One region of the Pseudomonas sp. L-22-4S-12 genome, then DNA from elsewhere that is predicted to be linked to it. Evidence: predicted binding sites of a transcription regulator. Region 1 holds the regulator's gene; each other region holds the start of a gene.
The links. Region 1 encodes FliA, which starts transcription of late flagellar genes. Its sites were predicted from a motif close to CTAAAGTTTNNNNNNNNNNNGCCGNTAA; they were not measured.
Positions count from the first base shown of each region.

Region 1 (5,442 bases):
AGGGCGGGCAGTTGCTGGCGCGGATCAAGGGGGTGCGCAAGAAGCTCTCTCAGGAAATGGGCTTCCTCATGCCCTCGGTGCATATCCGCGACAACCTCGATCTGCTGCCCAACGCCTACCGCCTGACCCTGATGGGCGTCAGCGTGGCCGAGGCCGAGGTCTATCCCGAGCGCGAGCTGGCGATCAACCCGGGGCAGGTGTTCGGCCCGCTCAACGGCATCGCCGCCAAGGATCCGGCGTTCGGCCTGGAGGCGGTGTGGATCGATCCGACCCAGCGTGACCAGGCACAGTCGCTCGGCTACACGGTGGTCGACGCCAGCACCGTGGTTGCCACCCACCTCAACCAGGTGCTGCACAAGCACGCCCACGAGCTGCTCGGCCACGAGGAAGTGCAACAGCTCATGCAGCTGCTGGCCAAGAGCTCGCCGAAGCTGGCCGAGGAGCTGGTGCCGGGGCTGGTGTCGCTGTCGACCCTGCTCAAGGTGCTGCAGTCGCTGCTGCAGGAACAGGTGCCGGTACGCGACATCCGCACCATCGCCGAAGCCATCGCCAACGTGGCGCCAAAGAGTCAAGATCCCGCCGCGATGGTCGCCGCAGTTCGCGTCGCGCTGGCCCGTGCAATCGTGCAAAGCGTTGTGGGACTAGAGCCGGAGCTGCCTGTGATCACTCTGGAGCCCAGGTTGGAACAGATTTTGCTGAATAGCCTGCAGAAGGCCGGTCAGGGCTCCGAGGACGGCATCCTCCTCGAACCCGGAATGGCTGAAAAGCTGCAACGCTCCCTGGTGGATGCGGCGCAGCGCCAGGAAATGCTCGGCAAACCGGTGATCCTGCTGGTGGCCGGCCCGGTTCGGGCGATGCTCTCGCGCTTTGCGCGACTCGCCGTACCGAGCATGCATGTACTGGCCTACCAGGAAATACCGGATAACAAGCAGGTCACCATCGTTGCGACGGTGGGCCAGAACTGAGGGTTCTAAGCCATGCAAGTCAAACGCTTCTTCGCCGCCGATATGCGTACCGCCATGAAACTGGTGCGTGACGAACTGGGCGCCGACGCCGCCATCATCGGCAATCGCCGGGTGGCCGGCGGGGTCGAGCTGACTGCCGCGCTGGACTATCAGCTGCCCGCCGAGCCGGCGCGCCAGCCCAACCCGGCGCTGGAAGCCGAACTGCGCAAGACCCAGGCGAAGATCGCCAATGCCCAGGCCGACCTGGCCAGCCGCGCCGTGGCCGACGAGCGCAAGGACCGCCAGCTGTTCGCCAACGAGTCGCTGATCGCCCCCGAGCTGCCGGCCACTGCCGTCAAGGCTCAGCGCCCGGCACCGGCGCCAGTGGCGGCGGCTCCGCAGCGGACCGGCGCCGACCAGGGTGCCATCGATGCCATGCGCTTCGAACTCAATGGCCTGCGCGAGCTGATCGAAGTGCAGCTGGGCTCGATTGCCTGGGGCCAGATGCAGACCCGCAAGCCGGAACAGGCCAACCTGTGGCGCCGCCTGCAGCGCATGGGCCTGTCCGCCGAGATTTCCAAGGCGCTGCTGGAGCGCGTCGGCAAGGTCGCCGAGCCGCGCCAAGCCTGGCGCATGCTGCTGGCGCACCTGGCCCACGCGATTCGCACGCCGAAGGTCGAGCCGCTGGAGGAGGGCGGGGTGATCGCTCTGGTCGGCCCGGCCGGCATGGGCAAGACCACCACCCTGGCCAAGCTGGCCGCGCGCTACGTGCTCAAGTACGGCCCGCAGAGCATCGCCCTGGTGAGCATGGACAGCTTCCGCATCGGTGCCCAGGAGCAGCTGAAGACCCTCGGGCGCATCCTCGATGTGTCGGTGACCCAGGTCGACCCCGGCCAGTCGCTGGTCCAGGCCCTGGCGCCGCTGGCGCGCAAGCGCGTGGTGCTGATCGACACCGCCGGCCTGCCGGGCAACGACCCGGCCCTGCGCATGCAGCTGGAAAGTCTCGCCGGGCGCGGCGTGAATGCCAAGAATTACCTGGTGCTGGCCGCCACCAGCCAGAGCCAGGTGCTCAAGGCGGCGTACCACAGCTACAAGCGCTGCGGTCTGGCGGGTTGCATCCTGAGCAAGCTGGATGAAGCCACCAGCCTCGGCGAGGTTTTAGGGCTGGCTATCAGCCAGCATCTACCGGTAGCCTATCTGACTGATGGGCCTAAGATTCCGGACGATCTGCAACTGCCGCGCAGCCACCAACTGGTGAGCCGGGCGGTCAGCCTGCAAAGCGCGGAAGATCCGAGCGAGGAAGCCATGGCGGACGTATTCGCCGGCCTGTACCAGAATCCGGCGCGCCGGGCGGGTTAGGGCGAGCGGTGCTGAGCAAGGCGTTCTAGTGTTGAGGAGCGGTCGGTGGAGTTGCCCGACCGGCCCAGTCCAGGCAAGACAAGGTGTGTAGAGAACATGGGTAGTATGCATCCCGTACAGGTGATCGCCGTAACCGGCGGCAAGGGTGGCGTCGGCAAGACCAACGTGTCGGTGAATCTGTCGCTGGCCCTGGCCGACCTCGGCCGTCGGGTCATGCTGATGGACGCCGACCTGGGCCTGGCCAATGTCGACGTGCTGCTCGGCCTGACCGCCAAACGCACCCTGGCCGATGTGATATCCGGCGAGTGTGACCTCAAGGACGTGCTGATCCAGGGGCCGGGCGGCATCCGCATCGTGCCGGCCGCCTCCGGCACGCAGAGCATGGTGCAGCTGACCCCCATGCAGCACGCCGGGCTGATCCAGGCGTTCAGCGATATCAGCGAGAACCTCGATGTGCTGGTGATCGACACCGCCGCGGGGATCGGCGATGGCGTGGTCAGCTTCGTCCGCGCCGCCCAGGAAGTCATCGTGGTGGTCTGCGACGAGCCGACCTCGATCACCGACGCCTACGCCCTGATCAAGCTGCTCAATCGCGACTACGGCATGAGCCGTTTCCGCGTGCTGGCCAACATGGCCCACAGCCCCCAGGAAGGCCGCAACCTGTTTGCTAAGCTGACCAAGGTCACCGACCGCTTCCTCGATGTGGCCCTGCAGTATGTGGGCGCCGTACCGTACGACGAGTCGGTGCGCAAAGCCGTGCAGAAGCAGCGCGCGGTCTATGAAGCTTTCCCGCGCTCGAAGTGCGCACTGGCGTTCAAGGCGATCGCCCAGAAAGTCGACACCTGGCCGTTGCCGGCCAACCCGCGCGGCCATCTGGAGTTTTTCGTCGAGCGTCTGGTGCAGCAGCCGGTCGCGGGTTCCGCGGTATGACAGCAGCCAGTGGACTCCGTATGTACAGCAAGGCCCAGGCGCAGGATTCCCAGCACCAATTGATCGAACGCTATGCGCCTCTGGTCAAGCGCATTGCCTACCACCTGCTGGCGCGTCTGCCGGCCAGCGTGCAGGTGGATGACCTGATCCAGGCCGGCATGATCGGCCTGCTCGAAGCCTCGAAGAAATATGACGGCGGCAAGGGCGCCAGTTTCGAAACCTATGCCGGCATTCGCATCCGTGGCGCCATGCTCGACGAGGTGCGCAAGGGCGATTGGGCGCCGCGTTCGGTGCACCGCAATACCCGCATGGTCAGCGACGCGATCCGAAAGATTGAGGCGAGAACCGGCAGAGACGCTAAAGATCAAGAGGTTGCGGCCGAACTCCAATTGAGTCTCGAGGATTACTACGGCATCCTTGGCGACACTTTGGGCAGCCGTCTGTTCAGTTTCGACGACCTGGTGCAGGACGGCGAACATGGCGGCATGCAGGAAGACACCGGGAGCACCCAGACCGAACCCTTGCATGAGCTGGAAGATGAACGCTTCCAGGCGGCGCTGGCCGATGCCATCGCCAACCTGCCGGAGCGCGAGCGTCTGGTTATAGCGCTGTATTACGACGAAGAACTGAATCTCAAGGAAATCGGTGAGGTCCTGGGAGTCAGCGAGTCCCGTGTCAGCCAGCTGCACAGCCAGTGCGCCGCGCGTTTGCGCGCACGTCTGGGCGAGTGGCGGGCGAGCTGAAGGGCAACCGGTTTCACGATTGCGACGTCCCCGGGGGCCGAGGGCGTTTAGGACTGTACGGAGGTCGACTTGGACAAGAACATGAAAATCCTCATCGTTGACGACTTTTCGACGATGCGACGGATCATCAAGAACCTCTTGCGTGATTTGGGTTTCACCAATACCGCCGAAGCGGATGACGGGGTCACCGCGCTGCCGATGCTGCAGAGCGGCAGCTTCGACTTCCTGGTGACCGACTGGAACATGCCGGGCATGACCGGCATCGACCTGCTGCGCGCAGTACGCGCCGACGAACGCCTGAAAACCCTGCCGGTGCTGATGGTGACCGCCGAGGCCAAGCGTGACCAGATCATCGAGGCCGCACAGGCCGGGGTGAATGGCTACGTGGTCAAGCCGTTCACGGCCCAGGTGCTCAAGGAGAAGATCGAGAAGATCTTCGAACGGGTTAACGGCTGATGTTCGCCACGAGGGCGCTATGGCACACGATGACTCCTCTCTGGGCGAGCTTGAATCGACCCTGAAGCTGCATGCAACGCAACTCGTCGACAGCCTGGAAAAAGGTCGTTTTGGCGAAGCGGTGCAACTGATCCACGAACTCAACCAGACCCGCGACCGGGGGCTGTACCAGGAAGTCGGCCGGCTGACGCGCGAACTGCACAACGCCATCGTCAACTTCCAGATCGATCCGCGCAATCCGCACGCCCAGGAGGTCTCGCAGATCAGCGACGCCACCGAGCGGCTGTCCTACGTGGTGCAGATGACCGAGAAAGCGGCCAATCGCACCATGGATCTGGTCGAGCAGAGCGCACCGCTGGTCAACGACCTGGGTGACGAGGCGCAGAGCCTGAATGCCGACTGGGGGCGCTTCATGCGCCGCGAGCTGGGGGCCGACGCCTTCCGCGAGTTGGCCAAGCGTATCGAGTTGTTCCTCGCCCGTAGCGAGCGCGACAGCCAGAAACTCTCCGGCCACCTGAACGACATCATGCTGGCCCAGGATTACCAGGACCTGACCGGCCAGGTGATCAAGCGCGTGACCCAGTTGGTCACCGAGGTGGAGAGCAATCTGCTCAAGCTGGTGCTGATGGCCAGTCATGTCGATCGTTTTGCGGGCATCCAGCATGACCATGACGTGCTGCGCGCCGAGCAAGAACAACAAAAAGAGCCTTCCCGGGGTGAAGGTCCGCAGATTCATGCCGATAAGCGTGAAGACGTCGCGTCCAGTCAGGACGATGTCGACGATCTGCTGTCCAGCCTGGGATTTTAAGGCTCTAACAGAGCCTTTGGAGCGCACCGATGAGCTTCGACGCCGATGAAGAAATCCTCCAGGACTTCCTGGTAGAGGCCGGCGAAATTCTTGAACTGCTGTCCGAACAACTGGTCGAGCTGGAAAGCCGACCGGATGACACGGACCTGCTCAATGCGATTTTCCGTGGGTTTCACACCGTCAAGGGGGGCGCCGGGTTCCT
Region 1 covers NZ_WELL01000004.1:202,246-207,687, reverse strand. Annotated here, with positions in the region: gene flhA (flagellar biosynthesis protein FlhA) at 1-965, shown strand, start outside; gene flhF (flagellar biosynthesis protein FlhF) at 978-2,303, shown strand; gene fleN (flagellar synthesis regulator FleN) at 2,400-3,233, shown strand; gene fliA (RNA polymerase sigma factor FliA) at 3,230-3,976, shown strand; gene F3I16_RS12225 (chemotaxis response regulator CheY) at 4,058-4,432, shown strand; gene F3I16_RS12220 (protein phosphatase CheZ) at 4,452-5,240, shown strand; gene F3I16_RS12215 (chemotaxis protein CheA) at 5,270-5,442, shown strand, end outside.

Region 2 (5,442 bases), on a different contig from region 1:
TAGCCGAGGGCCTTGGCCGCCAGGTAGGTGAAGCCCGAGCGGCGGTGGGTCTGGCAGTGGGTGATCAGTTCCTTGTCCGGGGTGATGCCCAGTCGGGCGAGTACCGCGGCCAGGTCGGTGCGGATGCGCAGGTCGCGCTGGGCGTCCATGCCGGCGGTCCACTCGAAGTTGACGGCCCCCGGAATATGCCCGCCCTTGGCGGCCAGGACTTTCTCGCCGCTGAATTCGGCGGGCGAGCGCGCGTCCCAGATCGCCAGGTCGCTGGCGCCCAGGCGGCTCTGCAGGTATTCGCGGCTGGCGGTGGGCGCGTCGTGCAGGGTCAGGCTGACCTGCGCGGTGCCGGCGGCCGGCTGGGCCTGGCTGAGTTCGCGGCCTTCGCCGAGCCAGGCCTGCAGGCCGCCGTTGAGGTAGTGGTAGTGGCGGTGGCCGATCACGTCGAGCAGCCAGATGAAGCGCCCGGCCCAGCCGCCGCCCTCGTCGTCGTAGACCACGTAGACCGCGTCCGGGCGATGGCCCAGTTCGCCGAACAGGGCTTCCAGCTGCGCCCGCTCCGGCAGCAGGCCGGGCGCCGGTGGCAGGCCCAGCTGGGTGCGCTTGCTGTCGACCCAGTGGGCGCCGGGAATATGCCCCTGGGCATAGCGCGCGGCACTGCTCAGGTCGACCAGGATCAACTCGGCGGCCTGCAGGCGCGCGGCCAGCTCGGCCGGTTCGATGACCAGCGGCAGGGTGGAGAAGGCGGACATGGGAAGCCTCCGGCAACGGGGAAAAGGCGCGATTGTAGCGGAAGACCAGGGTCTGTTCGCGGTTCGCGAACGAAACGGCAACAGACCCTAGGTGCCGCGGCGGGCAAAGCTGGCCAGGGCACGCTCGATGCACTGGGCGGTCTTGGCGAACACCTGCAGCTGGCTGTCGCTGATCGGGGCGCCCTGCTGGTCGGCCACCAGCAGCATCACCACCCGGCCGTTGCTGGCCAGCGAGCGCAGCAGCAGGTGCTCGCCGCTGAACAGGGCCTTCAGGCTGCCCGGCAGCAGGGCGGAGAACTGGGCGATATTGGCCGGGCTCAGGCGCAGTTGCCCGGGCTGGCTGAGCAGGCGCTGGAGTACCTGGCTGTGCGCCGGGTCGAGGCGCAGCTGGGCGGCTTCCGCCGGCAGGCCGGCGGCCTGCTGGGTCATCAGCCGGCTCTGCGTGCGGTCGGCCAGCAGCACCAGGATGCGCTGCATGCCGGCGGCCTGCAGGGCGCCGCGTGCGCAATCGGTCAGCTGCAGCACGTTGGCGAAGCCGGACGGGTTGGCCAGCAGGCGTGCGCAATGCTCCTTCCACAGTTCCAGCTCGCCCTTGACTGCCGCGGGCGGGGGCCGGTGCTGCAGGCGGCAGCCGTCCCAGGGCCAGAGCAGGGCCTCGGCGGGGTGCCAGAGGCCGGGCTGGGCATGCTGGTGGGCGCTGTGTACGGCCTGCTGGTGCACCAGCGGCTGCAGCTCGCCGAGGGCCACGTGCAGGTACAGCCCGGTCAGACGCTGCCAGCGCAGGTGGTGCTGGCAGCTCCAGTTGTGGTGGGCGGAGAGCGCCAGGCCGTTGGCCAGCAGGATGCTGTTGCCCGGCAGGGTCAGCCAGCGGCGCAGGTGCGGGTCGGCATCGAGCAACTGCTGCTGGTGCAGGGGGTGTTCGTTGTCGTGGGCGATATGCAGGGCCTTGACCAGCAGGCGGCGGTCCGCGACCAGCAGGCGGTAGCCCTGGACTATCCATTCCGGCAGGCGCCAGTGGCGGGCCAGGGCCAGACACAGCTGCAGCAGGGGCGCGCCGAGCAGTTCGCGCTCGACCCGGCTGGCCGGCTCGCCCTGGCCCAGCACCCGCCGCTCCCAGGCCTCGAACAGCTGCGGGTAGGCCATGACCAGTGGCCACAGCGGGGCGAGGAACAGCAGGCTGCCCCAGTGGATCTCCTGCCACAGGCGGGCCAGGCGGTTGGCGAACAGGCCGTTGGCCTGCTGCGAGGCGTGCTGGCTGATCAGCAGCAGCTGGCGCAGGGCCAGGGGGATCTGCGCCTCGTCGACCACCGGCATCTGGTTCAGCAGGGTCTCGGCGCGGCTCAGGCCGAGGCGGTTGAGTGCCATCTCCAGGCTCTCCGCCGGCTCGCTGAAGCTGTTGCTGCTGCGATTGGCTTCGCGCAGCAGCAGCAGGGCGATGGCCGGGCTGTGCTGCATCTGCTCGGCGATCTCGCGCAGCGAGCGGCGGCTGTCGACCAGGGTGCGGCGTACGCGTTCGTGCTGGTCGGCGGCAACCGGCAGGCGAATGGCGTCCAGCTGCTTGAGCCAGGCGTCGAGGGTGCGTGGAGCGGCTTTGGAAGTGGGCATGCAGATTGAGCCAAACTGGCTTTTCGCCTTTACTGCCTATAGTCTGGCGCAATACTTCCGATAAATAGAAGGGTTGTTTTGCATAACCCTTCCGACTGACTCTTCAAGCTCATCTCCCATGGCAAAAATCCTCGGCATCTTGGTCGTATTCGGCAGCGTGCTCGGCGGCTTCATCCTGTCCGGCGGCAAGTTCATGGCGCTGATCCACCCCTTCGAGGTGATGATCATCGGCGGCGCCGCCCTGGGCGCCTTCCTGCAGGCCAACCCGGGCAGCACCTTCATGACCGTCTTCAAGAAGTCGTTGAAGATGTTCAGCTCGCGCTTCACCCACACCTTCTACCTGGAGGTGCTGAAGCTGCTCTACGAAATTCTCAACAAGAGTCGCCGCGAAGGCATGATGGCCATCGAGGCGGATGTCGAAGACCCCAACGCCAGCCCGATCTTCAGCAAGTACCCCTCGGTGCTCAAGGATGCGGGGATGACCGCCTTCATCTGCGATTACCTGCGCATCATGTCGTCCGGCAACATGGCGCCGCACGAGCTGGAGAACCTCTTCGACATGGAGCTCAACGGCCTCAAGGAAGAGCTGGAACACCCGGCCCATGCGGTGGCCAAGGTGGCCGACGGCATGCCGGCCATGGGTATCGTCGCGGCGGTGCTGGGCATCGTGATCACCATGTCGATCCTCGCCTCCGCGGACAACGCGCAGATCGGCGAGAAGGTCGGTACCGCCCTGGTCGGGACCTTCCTCGGCATCCTCGCCTCCTACGGCTTCTTCGGCCCGCTCTCCGGTGCCCTGGAACACGATGCCAAGGAAGAACTGAACCTGTACGAGGCGATCAAGGCCACGCTGGTGGCTTCCGCTTCCGGCATGCCGCCGACGCTGGCTGTGGAGTTCGGGCGCAAGGTGCTGTTTCCCGCGCACCGGCCGAGCTTCAGCGAGCTCGAGCAGGCCATGCGCGGTAACTAAGGGCCATGGAAAACAACCAGCCAATCATCGTCAAGCGGGTCAAGAAGACCGCTGGCGGTCACCATGGCGGCGCCTGGAAAATCGCCTTCGCCGACTTCGCCACGGCGATGATGGCGTTCTTCCTGGTGATGTGGCTGATGAGTTCGGCCACCCCCGAGCAGAAGAAGGCCATCTCCGGTTACTTCCAGGACCCCATCGGCTTCACCGAGAGTGCCAGCCCCCATGTGATCGACCTCGGCGGCACGCCGACGCCGGCCCCGGACCGCACCCTCAATCCCGAGGTGAAAGACGCCCCGGATGCCCAGGAGGCGGCGATCGACGCGCAGACCGAGGCGCAGCAGGAAGTCAGCGCCAGCCAGGCCGAAGAGCTCGCCGAGCAGGTCGAGCGCGAGCGCCTGGAAATGCTCCTGCAGGAGCTGCAGACCAAGGTCGACGAGAATCCGCAGCTGCAGAAGTTCAAGGACCAGATCCTCTTCGAGATCACCCAGGATGGCCTGCGCATCCAGATCATGGATGCCGAGAACCGGCCGATGTTCGACCTCGGCAGCGCCCGCCTGCAGCCCTATTTCGAGGACATCCTGCTGATCCTCGCCGAGACCATCAAGGAAGTGCCGAACAAGATCAGCGTCAGCGGCCATACCGATGCCAAGCCGTTTGCCGCCGATGGCGAGTTCGGCAACTGGGAGCTGTCCGCCAACCGTGCCAATGCCGCGCGGCGGGCCTTGGTCGCCGGGGGCTACCCGGACGAGCGCGTGGCGCGGGTGGTCGGTTACGCCTCGTCGGCGCTGTTCGATCGTCAGGACCCGCTCAACCCGGTGAACCGGCGCATCGACATCACCGTGCTGACCAAGAAGGCGCAGCGCGCCATCGAGGGCGAGCAGGAGCAGCAGGGTGACGCGCGGCCTGCCGAGGGCGCCACGCCGGCCGACCCGGTGCCGGCGGCCGATGCCCCGGTGCAGCCGCCGGAGCTGCGCCAGAAGCTGAACATCTTCGAGGATGGCGCGCTGCAGTTCGACGAGCCCAGGGAGTAGGCGGCTCGCGTCGCGTGCGGGACTGCACGATGAAAAAGGCCGCGATGATCGCGGCCTTGTCGTTTCTACCGGGGCGGGGCTCAGTATTCCGCCTCGGGCAGGCTGGCAATGATGTGCCGGTAGCTGGCCATGCGCTGCGGCTGTATGCGGCCATCCTCGAGGGCCCTGAGCAGGGCGCAGCCGGGCTCGCGGTCGTGCTTGCAGTCGCGGAAGCGACAGGTGCCGAGCAGGTCGCGGAACTCGATGAAGCCGGCCTCGACGTCGTCGCGGCTGACATGGCCGAGGCCGAATTCGCGAATGCCGGGGGAGTCGATCAGCTCGCCGCCGCCGGGGAAGTGGAACAGCCGCGCGGTGGTGGTGGTGTGGGTGCCCTTGCCGGTGACTTCCGACAACGGGCCGACGCGGGTGTCGACGCCGGGCAGCAGGCTGTTGACCAGCGACGACTTGCCGACCCCGGACTGGCCGACGAACACGCTGACGTGGCCGTCCAGGCGCTTGCGCAGTTCATCCATTCCGCCGCCTTCGTGGGCCGATACTTCCAGCAGCGGGTAGCCGAGCTGGCGGTAGGTGGCGAGCAGGCCATTGAGGTGCGCGGCATTTTCCGCGTCGACCAGGTCGGCCTTGTTCAGCAGCAGCTGCGGCTGGATGCCGGCGTGCTCGGCGGCGATCAGGTAGCGGTCGATCAGGTTGGCGTGGGCATGCGGCAGCGGGGCGAAGACGATGACGATCAGGTCGACGTTGGCCGCCACCGGCTTGAGCTGGCCGCGCATGTCCGGGCGACAGAGTTCCGACGAGCGCGGCAGCTGCGCGACGATCACCCCGATGCCCTGGTTGCCGGCCCGCCAGACCACGCGGTCGCCGGTGACCAGCGCCGGCAGGTTGGCGCGCAGGTGGCAGCGGCAGACCTGGCCGGCCTGTTCGCCCTCCAGGGCTTCGACCTCGACCTGTACGCCGAAGTGGGCGATGACCAGGCCGGTCTGCTCGGGGCCGAGATCGCCGCCCTCGAGCTCTTCGAGCATGCGCGATTCGCGCTTGGCGGCGCGCGCCGCACGCTCTTCCTGAACCTTGTCGATGCGCCAGCTCTGGCGACGGG
Region 2 covers NZ_WELL01000001.1:1,096,527-1,101,968, forward strand. Annotated here, with positions in the region: gene F3I16_RS04950 (rhodanese-like domain-containing protein) at 1-743, opposite strand, end outside; gene F3I16_RS04955 (HDOD domain-containing protein) at 831-2,348, opposite strand; gene motA (flagellar motor stator protein MotA) at 2,467-3,318, shown strand; gene motB (flagellar motor protein MotB) at 3,324-4,349, shown strand; gene rsgA (small ribosomal subunit biogenesis GTPase RsgA) at 4,430-5,442, opposite strand, start outside.
Region 2: a site for FliA is predicted at 2,385-2,412, ahead of motA (flagellar motor stator protein MotA). Genes of this name have one in related genera too.

Region 3 (5,442 bases), on a different contig from region 1:
GCCGAGGCCGACAGCAAGTGTTCATTCCAGACCCGAGTGGCTAGCGGTCGGTGCATGGTTTTTGCCCTGCCGAGCATGGCGCTGCCCGTCGAGGGTGCCATGCGTAGCAAAAAGCCGTAGATGGCTGGATGCGCCCGCGAATCTGCGACAAATCCTGCTAACGTGCCTGTGACTGCAGCAGAGGATCGCCCCATGCACGCTTTCGACTCGCCCCGGCCGCCGCGCCTTGCCAGCCTGCTCGGCTATGCCGGCTTGCTGCCCTTCGTCTGCGCCGCTCTCGGCGTCTGGCTGACGCCAGCGGGCTGGCGGCCGCAGGTGCTCGATGCGCTGCTCGACTATGCGGCGGTGATCCTGGCGTTCATGGGGGCGATCCACTGGGGCCTGGCCATGCGCGCGCAGGAAGGGGACGAGCAGGCCCTGCTGCAGCTGGGGCTGTCGGTCATTCCGGCGCTGCTGGGCTGGCTGGTGATTGCCGCCGACTTGCCCTATGCACTGGCCTTGCCGACCCTGCTCGGTTGCTTCGTCGGCCTCTATCTGGCCGATCTGCGGGCGGTGGCGCGGAGCCTGGCGCCGCGCTGGTACCCGGCATTGCGTCTGCCGCTGACCCTGGTGGTAGGCCTGAGCCTGCTGCTGGCCTGGTTCGGTGTGCTGCTCGCCTGAATCCGGCGCCTCAGCAGCCCAGGCTGTCCGCCTGGCGGTAGAGGGCGAGCAGCTTGCGGGTGATGGTTAGTTGGATGTCGTCGCGCTCGAAGCTCGACAGGCGGGTGAGCTTCTGCACCTGCAGGCGGTGCAGGTGGATGTAGGGCATCTGCTGGTCGAACTCGCGCAGGTCGCCCTTCATCATGATCGGCAGGAACACATCGCCGATCTTCTTCTGGTTGCTGATGATCTGCGCCAGGGCCTGCTTGAACGGCATGGTCTTGGGCGCCGGGCCGCCGTCCTTCATCTGCGTGGCCAGCAACAGCCCGGGCTTGCCCAGGACCACGCCAGGCAGCACGCACAGGCCGGTCTGGCGCACGGCGGCGATCTCGATGCCGTGCAGGGTGTCATGGAAGGCGTAGGGGTTGGGCAGCACCACCATCTTGCGGCCCTGGTCGCTGGGGAAGTGCAGGTTGTAGTTGGTGTACAGCTGGCGCACGGACTCGGAATAGACGCACAGGCGATTCTCGAACAGCTTGATGAAGCGTTCGGCCAGCTCGCGCCGGGCGATGCTGTTCATGTCCCAGATCAGGTCCTGGTTTTGCGGTCGATTCAGATCGACTTCCTGATGTTCCATGCTGCTCATTCAGCCCTCATACACGAAATTGCCCCAGCAACTGGCTCAGTTGTCCTGCCAGCTGGCCCAGATGCTGGCTGGCCTGGCTGGATTGATCGGCGGCCAGGGCATTTTCATGTGCCAGCGAGGCCGCCTGGGTGACATTGTGGTTGATATCTTCGACTACGTGCGATTGTTGCAGGGTGGCACTGGCGATCGAAGCATTCAAGCCCGTGAGGTTACGCAGTGAACTGGCGATCTGGCTGAGGCTCTCGCCGGCCTGCCGCGCCTGTTCGACCGTTTGCAGCGAGGCCTGGCTGCTGGCGTTGATCACCTTGACCGCGGCTTCCGAGTTGCCCTGCAGGCGCTCGATCATGCCCTGGATCTCGGCGGTGGACTGCTGGGTGCGCTGGGCCAGCAGGCGCACCTCGTCGGCGACCACGGCAAAACCGCGGCCCTGCTCGCCGGCGCGGGCGGCCTCGATGGCGGCGTTGAGGGCCAGCAGGTTGGTCTGCTCGGCAATCGAGCGGATGACCTCCAGCACGCTGCCGATCTGCGTGCTCTCGGCGGCGAGGGTGCTGATCACCTCGACCGCCTGGTCGATGGTGCTGGACAGCTGGTCGATCTGGCGCAGGCTGCTTGCGATATTCTGCTGGCCCTGCTGGGCCTGCTCCTCGGCCAGGCGCACCTCGCCGGCCGCGTGTTCGGCGTTCTTCGCCACGTCCTGCACGGCATAGGACACCTCGTTGATCGCGGTCGCCACCAGCTCCATCTGCTGCGACTGCTGCTGGCTGTGCTGCTGGGCGCTACTGGCCACTTCGCCCAGCGACTGCGAGGCCTGGTCGAGGGCGCCGGCGGCCTGCAGCGACTGGCTGATGACGCCGCGCAGCTTGCCGGTGAAGGCGTTGAAGTGGCTGCCCAGGGCGGTCAGCTCGTCGCCGCCGCTGTGGTCCATGCTGCGGGTCAGGTCGGCTTCGCCGCTGGCGATGTTGGCCATGGCGTCGACCGCTTCGTCCAGCGGTCGGGCGATGCTGCGCACGATGAGGATGACCAGGGCGCCGAGCAGCACGCTGATCAGCAGCAGCACGCCCAGGGCGCGCAGGGCCTGCTGGCGGAACTCGGCCTGCATGTCGTCGAGGTAGATGCCGGAGCCGATGATCCAGCCCCAGGGCTCGAACAGCTGGACATAGGACACCTTGGGCAGCGGTTCCGCGGCGCCCGGCTTGGGCCAGCGGTAGTCGACCAGGCCGGCGCCCTGGCGTTTCGCCACGGCGACCATGTCGTTGAACAGGAACTTGCCGTCCGGGTCCTTCATGTTCGCCAGGTTCTGCCCTTCGAGCTTGGGGTTGGCCGGGTGCATGATCATCTGCGGGGTCAGGTCGTTGATCCAGAAATAATCGTCCTGGTCATAGCGCAGGCCGCGCACCAGCTGCATGGCCTGTTGCTGCGCCTCGGCCCGCGGCAGGCTGCCGGCGCTTTCCAGGGCCTGGAAGTGGCGCAGGATGCCGCTGGCGGTTTCCACCACCTCGCGGGTTTTCAGGGCCTTGGCCGCGTACAGGTCGTCGTAGGTCTGCTTCAGCATCAGCGCCGTCAGGGCCAGCAGCATGAGGATGGAACTGAGCAGGATCAGCCACAGGCGACGATTGATCGGCAGGCGGCGCAGACTGTTCATGGGCAGGTGACTCCACTTCTTCTTAGGGCAGGCTTCGGGGCTCAGCAGACACTGAGTCTAGAAGCTGTTCAATTAGCTGTTGGCAAGGGCGGCACAGTCGGGGCGCCTCTGATAGGATGCGCTGCCTTTTTTTCGGCCGAATATTCGGCAACATTAATTTGTCTCGCCTGCCATGCCGGCGGGTATTGCGAGGATTTCATGGATTTGTGGGTCGCCTTTCAGGCACTGATTCTGGGTATCGTCGAAGGTTTGACCGAGTTCCTGCCGATTTCCAGCACCGGCCACCAGATCATCGTCGCCGATCTGATCGGCTTCGGCGGCGACCGGGCCAAGGCCTTCAACATCATCATCCAGCTCGGCGCCATCCTCGCAGTGGTCTGGGAGTACCGCCGCAAGATCCTCGAGGTGGTGTTCAATGTGCCCAAGCAGGCGCAGGCGCAGCGCTTCACCGCCAACCTGCTGATCGCCTTCATGCCGGCGGTGGTGCTTGGCGTGGCCTTTTCCGACCAGATCCACCACTACCTGTTCAACCCGATCACAGTGGCGGCGGCCCTGGTGGTCGGCGGGGTGATCATTCTCTGGGCCGAGCAGCGCCAGCATGAGGTGACAGTCGAGGAAGTCGACGACATGACCTGGAAGGAAGCCCTGAAGATCGGCTGCGCCCAGTGCCTGGCGATGATTCCCGGCACTTCGCGCTCTGCCTCGACGATCATCGGCGGCCTGCTGTTCGGCCTGTCGCGCCGCGCCGCCACCGAGTTTTCCTTCTTCCTGGCCATGCCGACCATGGTCGGCGCGGCGGTCTATTCCGGCTACAAGTACCGCGAGCTGTTCCAGCCCGGCGACCTGCCGGTGTTCGCCCTGGGCTTCGTGGTGTCGTTCGTCTTCGCCATGATCGCCGTGCGCGCGCTGCTCAAGTTCATCGCCAACCACAGCTATGCGGTGTTCGCCTGGTACCGCATCGGCTTCGGCCTGCTGATCCTGGCCACCTGGCTGTTCGGCCTGATCGACTGGTCCACGGTACAGGCCCACTGACGGCATGCTGGCGACGGAGCGACGCGGCACCCTGAAAAGCTGGAACGATGCCAAGGGCTTCGGCTTCATCCAGGCGGAGCAGGGCGGCGAACAGTGGTTCGTGCATATCTCGGCGCTGCGTGGCGAGCGCCGCCCGCAGCCGGGCGAGACGGTGCTGTTCGTGCCGGGCAAGGACTCCCAGGGGCGCTTGCGCGCCGAGCACATGCGCTTCGAGGGGCTCAGCCTGGATCGCCCGGCCATTCGCCGCAAGCCGCGCCAGCCGGCTGCCAGCCCGCGTCCTGCGGCGCGCAAGCACCAGCCAGCCATCCGCCAGCGGCCGCTCAAGCTGCTGCTGTTCGTGGCCCTGTGCGGCCTGCCGGCCATCGGCGCCCTGCAGCTGTTCCTCGGCTCCGGCGCCCTCTGGGCGCTGGGTGCCTATCCGCTGCTCAGCCTGATCAGCTTCGCCCAGTACTGGCACGACAAGCGCAGTGCGCAAGCGGGGCGCTGGCGCACCCCGGAGAACTACCTGCACGTCACCGAACTGCTCGGCGGCTGGCCGGGCGCCCTGCTGGCGCAGCAGCTGTTGCGCCACAAGACGCGCAAGCTCTCGTTCCAGCTGGTGTTCTGGGCGATCGTGCTGCTGCACCAGGCGTTCTGGTTCGACCAGCTGTTGCTGGACGGGCGTTTCCTGGCTGGCCACCTGCAGGCCTGGCTGCCGCTGCTGCGCTAGCCAGGCGACTGGCACGAGAGGCGAATCCACAGCTAACCTGGCAGGGCAGACCCAACCCTTGGCTCAGGAGCTCCCTCGATGTCTCTTTCCATGTATCAGGCTTCCATCCCGGTCTTCGTGCGCATGTTCGGCAATCTTGCAGCCATCCTCGACAAGGCGGCCGTGTATGCCGACGCGAAGAAGATCGACCCGGCGGTGCTGCTCAATGCCCGCCTGGCACCGGACATGCACCCGCTGACCCGCCAGGTGCAGATCGCCAGCGATGCGGCCAAGGGCTGCGCGGCGCGCCTGGCCGGGGCGGAGATTCCCAGCTTCGCCGATAGCGAGAGCAGCTTTGCCGAGCTGCAGGCGCGGATCCAGAAGACCCTGGACTTTATCCAGGGCTTCAGTCCCGCACAGATCGACGGCAGCGAGGAGCGCGAGGTGGTGATCCGCTTTCCCGGTGCCGAGCTGAAGTTCAGCGGCCAGGACTACCTGCTGCATTTCGTCCTGCCGAACTTCTATTTCCACCTCACCACCGCCTACGCCATCCTGCGCCACAATGGCTTGGAGATCGGCAAGATGGATTTCCTCGGGCGTACCTGACGGCCTGGCGACAGGCCGGCCCGCCTGCCGATCCGCTTCGGCGACTGTTGGTTGCTGGTGCGGCTGGGTGGATTCGCCGCACTGAATTTGGGCGGCCAAGCGCGGCGCCCGGCATCGTTACCGAAAGTAAAGCGCGGCCCCGGCGAAATGGCGGCTGCGCTTTCCCCGAAAGCGCAAGCCCTGAAAGTG
Region 3 covers NZ_WELL01000006.1:199,706-205,147, forward strand. Annotated here, with positions in the region: gene F3I16_RS15785 (DUF3429 domain-containing protein) at 193-660, shown strand; gene F3I16_RS15790 (hypothetical protein) at 671-1,285, opposite strand; gene F3I16_RS15795 (methyl-accepting chemotaxis protein) at 1,293-2,927, opposite strand; gene F3I16_RS15800 (undecaprenyl-diphosphate phosphatase) at 3,126-3,959, shown strand; gene F3I16_RS15805 (DUF1294 domain-containing protein) at 3,964-4,668, shown strand; gene F3I16_RS15810 (DUF1993 family protein) at 4,747-5,253, shown strand.
Region 3: a site for FliA is predicted at 3,057-3,084, ahead of F3I16_RS15795 (methyl-accepting chemotaxis protein). Genes of this name have one in related genera too.